2 regions of the Cupriavidus sp. GW822-FHT06G04 genome follow, and region 1 is predicted to be linked to the other one. Evidence: predicted binding sites of a transcription regulator. Region 1 holds the regulator's gene; the other holds the start of a gene.
What was found. The regulator FliA, encoded in region 1, starts transcription of late flagellar genes. The targets are predictions, from matches to a motif close to CTAAAGTTTNNNNNNNNNNNGCCGNTA.

Region 1 (3,207 bases):
TGCGCCTGCAACACACGCCGACGCCGACGGCGCCGGCATTCCTGTCGCGACTGGCCGGTCGCGCCTCGGCGCGCGTCAATGCGCCGGTTGCCGGGCCGGTGCTCAACGAAGGCATGGGCCGGCTGCTGGCGCTGTTGGACGTGCTGGAAAACTATCCGGGCCGCAGCGCATCGCCCGCGATGATGGCCGTCGAACCAGCGGCCGACGCGCCCGAATCCGCTGCGTCCGCGATGCGGGCGATGGCCGCCATGGATGCCATGCCGCAGTTCGCGGCGGCCGGGGAGTAAGCCTTGAATCCGATGGCTTCCGATCAGGCAGAAAGCCTGCGCCGCCTGTTGGCGCCACGCGTGACGCGACGCATCGCGGTGGTCGCCGCCGAACCCGGGGCCGGCGCCACCACGGTGGCGCTGGGCCTGGCCAATGCGCTGTCGATGCAGGGCGAGCGCGTGCTGCTGGTGGACGAGGACGTCCACGGCGCGCGTGCCATGCGGCTTGCCGGCGCCACGCCCAGCGCTACGCTGGCCGATGTGCTGGCCGCACGCGTGCCGCTTGCCGCCGCGCTCGGCTCGCGCCCGGCCAGCGGCGTCGGCGTGCTGCCCGCCGGCCAGCTTGCGGCGGGCGCGATGCCCGACGAGCGGACGCTGTCGGCGCAATTGCCCGATATGCGCTCGGTGCTGATCGATGCGCGACGCGACGCCACCGGCGCGCTGTCGCCGATCGCCGCCACCGCGCACAACTTCGTGATCGTCCTGCGCCCGGAAGCGACGTCGATCACGGCAGCCTATGCATGCATCAAGCGGCTGCATCACGAATACGCATGCCGTCAATTCCAGCTGGTCGTCAATCTGGCGGCCACGGAAGGCGCGGTCACGGCCCTTGCGCGCAACCTGACTCGCACGGCGAGCCAGTACCTGGGCGTGGAGGCCGGCCTGGCAGGGTATCTGCCGATCGATCCGCTGGTGGCGCGTGCGCTCCAGCTCGGGCGCTGCGTGGTGGAGGCGTATCCCGCCGCCGCGGCCACCGGCGCGTTGCGGCACATCGCCAGCAGTGTTGGCGCATGGCCGTTGCGACAGACAGCATCGCCCCGTGGGATGGCTTCGGCCGTTCCCGCATGAAGCAAAGAACAAGAAGTCTCGACCGGACCGGAAACTCAGCCTGCCAGTCGCCGATTGCAGTCTCCGCGGCACTGGCCCACTCAGAAAGTATTTACCGAGAGTTCCACCCATGTACACGATTCAGGGAAAGCTCGAGCAGGCGGATGTGGTCAAATCCCACGCACCACTGGTACGGCGCATCGCGCTGCAACTGGCGGCAAAACTGCCCGCCAGCGTGCAGATCGACGACCTGATCCAGGCTGGCATGATCGGCCTGCTCGACGCCGCCAAGCGCTATGAAGACAACCACGGCGCGCGGTTCGAGACCTACGCCAGCCAGCGCATCCGCGGCGCGATGCTGGACGAAGTGCGCGCCAACGACTGGCAGTCGCGCAGCCTGCGGCAGTTCACGCGCAAGATCGAGCGTACCCAACGTCAGCTCGAGCAGAAGCTCGGCCGCACGCCGATCGACTCCGAGGTGGCCAAGGAGCTCGACATGGCGCTCGACGAATACCAGGAGCTGCTTAACGAGGTCTATGGCTGCCAGTTGCTGCACTACGAAGACTTCGAGCGGTCCGGCGAGGAGGATTTTCTCGATCGGCATCTGGGCGTTACCGACGACGCGAATCCGCTGACCGTATTGATGGAATCGGGCATGCGCGATGCGCTGATCCGCGCCATCGACAAATTGCCCGAACGCGAAAAGCTGGTGTTGTCGCTGTGCTACGACCAGGAACTGAACCTGCGCGAAATCGGCGCGGTGCTGGAAGTGACGGAGTCGCGCGTGTGCCAGATTCGCAGCCAGGCGATCGCGCGCCTGCGCAACCAGCTGCGCGGGATGCTGTAATGCAGCGCGCCATCGTGATCGCCGCGCTGTGCGCGTTTGGCCCGGGCTGGTCTGCCGCGCAGACGTCCGCGCCGGTCTTCATGAAGGCGACCTACGAGATCACGGGTTCGCGCTATGCGTGGACCGCATCCGCCGGGGCGCCGCAGATCGCAAACCGGGGGCAGCGCACACTGTCTTTACCGGTGCTGCCCGCCGCTACGATGCCGCAGGCGACGGGACGGATCACCTCGGTGCGCTGGCGCTACAGCTTCACCCGTACCCCGCCGGTCGATCTGCAAGCGTATCTGTGCAATGCGGATCGATGCGTTCTGCTGCCCGGCGCCGAGGGCAAGACCGATGCCTTTGTTGGCGACGACGCGACCAAGGGATTCGTCTTCGCCTATCGCGTGCCGGGCCAGGGCGGCCTCATGCCGATGCTGCAAGGCCGCAGCAACGAGGTGACTGTCAGTTACCGCTAAGACCTGAAATCAACGCGTTGCCACGGCGCAATGCCACCGCCCGGTGGCATGGTTTGTGCGCCATCCCGCCAGGCAACGTGCGGCGTGCGCCGTATTCGTCCTATCGTGCATATTTGCGCGGACCTCGCGTCCGCCATGTCGCATGCCGGCATGTAATTTCTACGTGCAAGTCCCGCCACGTTGCCATCCGCTGTCAGCCAGAAAGGATCCAACAACATGGAAGACTTCCGCGACATCAAGCTTTCGCGCCGTGAATTCGTGGTGGCCGGTGCGGCATCGATCACGGCTGCGGCAGCGCCGGCCGGCGCCGCTACGGCTGCCGCAACGGCGCCCGCGCCGCGCTCGCCAGCCGCCCTGAAGCCCGTGGCTTCGAAGGTGTCATTCATCGTCAATGGCCAGTCACGCGCGCTTGAGCTCGATACTCGTACCACGCTGCTCGACGCACTGCGCGAGCATCTGCATCTCACCGGCACCAAGAAGGGCTGCGATCACGGCCAATGCGGCGCGTGCACGGTGATCGTCGACGGCCGGCGCATCAATTCATGCCTGAGCCTTGCCGTCATGCACGAAGGCGCAAAGATCACCACGGTCGAAGGCCTCGGCACGCCCAATCGCATGCATCCGATGCAGGTCGCGTTCGTTAAGCACGATGGCTACCAGTGCGGCTATTGCACGCCGGGCCAGATCTGCTCGGCCGTGGCCGTGCTCGATGAAATCCGCGCAGGCATCCCTAGCCACGTCAGCGCCGATCTCAACGCGCGCCCGCTGCTGTCGGCAGATGAACTGCGCGAGCGCATGAGCGGCAATA
Region 2 (3,207 bases), on a different contig from region 1:
CCTGCAAACAGCTGCGTCACGTCGCGCAGGTTGTCCTTCAGTGCCGCGTCGAGCTTCTTCGTGTCGATCGCCATCGTGCCGTCCTTCTGCATGGACACGCCGATCGCCGCCAGCATCTTGGGCGCGTTCGCGGGCATGCCCCCCTCGGGCGTATTGAGCACCGATCGCAGCGAGGTCTGGATGCCGCGCAGCACGCCGTCGCCATTGAGCGCGCCCTTGGTGCCGGCCTTGGTGTCGAACTGCGTGAGCGTCTTGGCCGACGACTGGATGTTGTTGTACGCGGTGACCAGCGCCTGGATCGACGCCTTCATGGCGTCGGTGTCCTGCGTCAGTGACACCGATGTCGATCCGGTCTTCTTGAGCGTCATGGTCACGCCCTGCGCCGCGTCGACAACGGTATTGGATGCGCTGACGATGGCGATGCCGTTGACCGTCAGCGCGGCGTTGGTCGCGCGCAGCGTCTCGGTCATGCCGTTGGCGCCCGGGGTCTCCGGGTTGTAGCCGGCCAGCGCCTGCAGTTCGGGCGACGACCCGGACACGCGCATGCTCATCGCCTCGCCGGTTTTGTCGGAGGTCAGGATCAGGCGATAGGGCTTGGCGCTGCCGTCGTTGATGATGCTGGCCTTGACGCCGATGTTGGCCTTGTTGATGGCGTCGCGGATGTCCTGCAGCGATCCCTTGCCCGCCTCGATCTTGACGGTCTGCGGGTTCGGCGCCTTGTCGGTGGCGGTGTTGGCCGTGAACTTCGGATTCACGTAGGCGCCCGAGGTCTCGTCGAAACCGGTGGTCGTGCCGAACTCGAAGGTCAGCGTGCCCGAACCGATCTGCGCGTCCTGCTTGGCGTAGCCGATGCCGGCCAGCGCCTGGGCTTGCGCCAGCTTGGTAACGTTGACATTCAGATCGCCCGGCACGGCGCTGGCGGCAGTGGTGACGCCCAGGATGTCGGCGTTGCCAACGCTGGACTTGACGGCGCCAAAGGTGGCCGGCGTCATCAGCGTCTTGGCCGCCGCCTGGAAGCTCGACAGCAGACTCTTGACGGTGCCGTAGGCGGTCAGCTTGGTCTGATAGGCCGAGTGCTGCGCCTGCATCGCGGTCAGCGGGGCGCGTTCGGATGCGGCCAGCTTGTCGAGCAGGTCGGACAGTTGCAGGTTCGAGCCAATGCCCAGAGACGAGACGGATGCCATGTTTATTGTTCCCTTCTTTTTCAATGGGTGGCATCCGCGCGCATATGGCTGAATGCCCCTGACATCCCTGGTTTACGTCGCCCCAAAGTGGATCTTTAGCCTTTTTGATACCTGACCGATACAAAGACGATACAAAAATAGGCTAAAGCCTCTCGATGTGAGTTATCGATCACAATTTAGACTGCGAAATGCGGGGAAATCCCGGGATGCCGGGTTGCCGCGAACGGCGGACCGCCTACCACGGGCGGCGCACGGAATCCTGGAAGCGCGCCAGGATGAACGCCTTCATCGCGGGCGAATGCAGCGCCGCGACGGCGGCGCGCACCCAATCGGCATGGCATTCGTTGGCGCGCACGGCCAGCGCGTTTGCCCACGGCACGCGCGCGTCCTCGATGCCCAGCGCATCGCGCGCGGGCGCCAGGCCGGCGGCATCGGCCACAGCAAAAGGCATCGCCACCAGCGCGTGGTGCGGCAGCGCCGCAGCCAGCCGGCTGGCCGGAACCGGCTCCACGCGCAGTTTGCGCGGATTGTCGACGATGTCGCGCACGCGCGGTTGTAAACCGGCATTGGCGTCGATGCGGATCAGCCCGAAGTTCTGCAACAGCAACAGCGCGCGGCCTTGTCCGGCGCGATCCGCCGGCACAGCGACCGTGGCCTCAAGCGGCACCTGTCGCAAGGCCCCGATGCGACGCGCATACAGGCCCATCGGATAGGTGACCGTGTAGGCAGCCGCGCACAGCGACGTGTCGCCGGCCAGCGCCTGCGTGTCCTCGGCGATCGATGCGTCGACGCGCTGTGCCGCCAGCGCCCGGCGTGCCGCAGCCGCGTTCGGAAATGCCACCGCCTGCAGCCGCACGGACGATGAGGTGTTCTGCACCGCTGCCGCGTCGACAAGGTCACGATCGCTGTGCGCCACCACGGCGATGCGCACCACACGGGGCGCGTCGGCGCGCGCCATCGACATGCCGAGCGCCTGCGCCAGCAACAGCCACGCACAGACACATGCGATCGACCACCCTTCCGACCACCAATCCGACCACCCGCCGCGCCGTAACCCGTATCGCCATGGCTGCGCCACTGCAAGCCGCCATCCGCATCGCATATCGCCAGTCCAACTGTTGCGCTCAGCCATCACGCAGCACCGTACGAAAGCCGATGTGCGATGTCGGCAAGTCGCGCTCGGCGGGCTCGCGCGCGGACGCGCGATAGCGCACGCAGAAGTCGGGCGCGCACAGGAACGATCCGCCCTTGATCACGGCCATGCGGCTTTCGCGCGCGCGTCGCGACTGCGCGGCGACGAATGCGGTATCGCCATTGGCATGCGACTGGCGCGGCCCGCTGTACGGATCGGCGGTCCATTCCCAGGCGTTGGCGATCATGTCGTAAAGGCCGAACGCGTTGGCGGCAAAGCAACCGACCGGCGCCAGGCCGTCGAATCCGTCTTTCGCGCTGTTCAACACGGGAAACACGCCCTGCCAATAGTTGGCCGACGGCATGCCATCGCCGCCGACGGGTGCCGTTTCCAGCGCCGCGTCGCCTCGTCCGGCCTTGGCCGCGTACTCCCATTCGTCCTCGGTCGGCAGATCGTGGCCGAGCCATTGCGCATAGGCGCGCGCGTCGGCCTGGGTCACCAGCGTGACCGGCTGGTTGCGCTTGCCGTCCAGGTTCGATGCCGGTCCTGTCGGATGACGCCAGTCTGCGCCGCGCACCATCGACCACCATGCATACGGGCGCTGCTGCAGCTCTTCTCCGGTCGGCTTGTGGAACACCACCGCTTCGCCCGCGCGCTCGGCGTCAGTGACATAGCCGGTGGCCTGCACGAAGGCTTCGAACTGCGCGTTGGTCACTTCGGTGCGATCGATCCAGAAACTGCCCACGCGCACCTTGCCGGCTGGCCGCTCGTCGGGATATCCCATCGTCGTGCCCGGCACGAATTCGCCGCCGGCGATGCGCGCCATGCCCGCAGTGCGCTGCTGTCGCCAGTGCTCGGGTGCGCCGCGATACGCCGCGCATTGCTGCGGCG

Region 2: the regulator FliA is predicted to act here: its motif matches at 1,257-1,283, upstream of fliD (flagellar filament capping protein FliD).

Annotation. Positions count from the first base shown of each region.
Region 1 is NZ_JBXALD010000008.1:110,020-113,226, forward strand. Features, by position in the region: gene flhF (flagellar biosynthesis GTPase FlhF) at 1-287, shown strand, start outside; gene AC1RKI_RS18785 (MinD/ParA family ATP-binding protein) at 300-1,115, shown strand; gene AC1RKI_RS18790 (RNA polymerase sigma factor FliA) at 1,225-1,941, shown strand; gene AC1RKI_RS18795 (flagellar protein FlhE) at 1,941-2,399, shown strand; gene paoA (aldehyde dehydrogenase iron-sulfur subunit PaoA) at 2,616-3,207, shown strand, end outside.
Region 2 is NZ_JBXALD010000010.1:216,677-219,883, forward strand. Features, by position in the region: gene fliD (flagellar filament capping protein FliD) at 1-1,184, opposite strand, end outside; gene AC1RKI_RS22170 (MetQ/NlpA family ABC transporter substrate-binding protein) at 1,420-2,148, opposite strand; gene AC1RKI_RS22175 (formylglycine-generating enzyme family protein) at 2,309-3,207, opposite strand, start outside.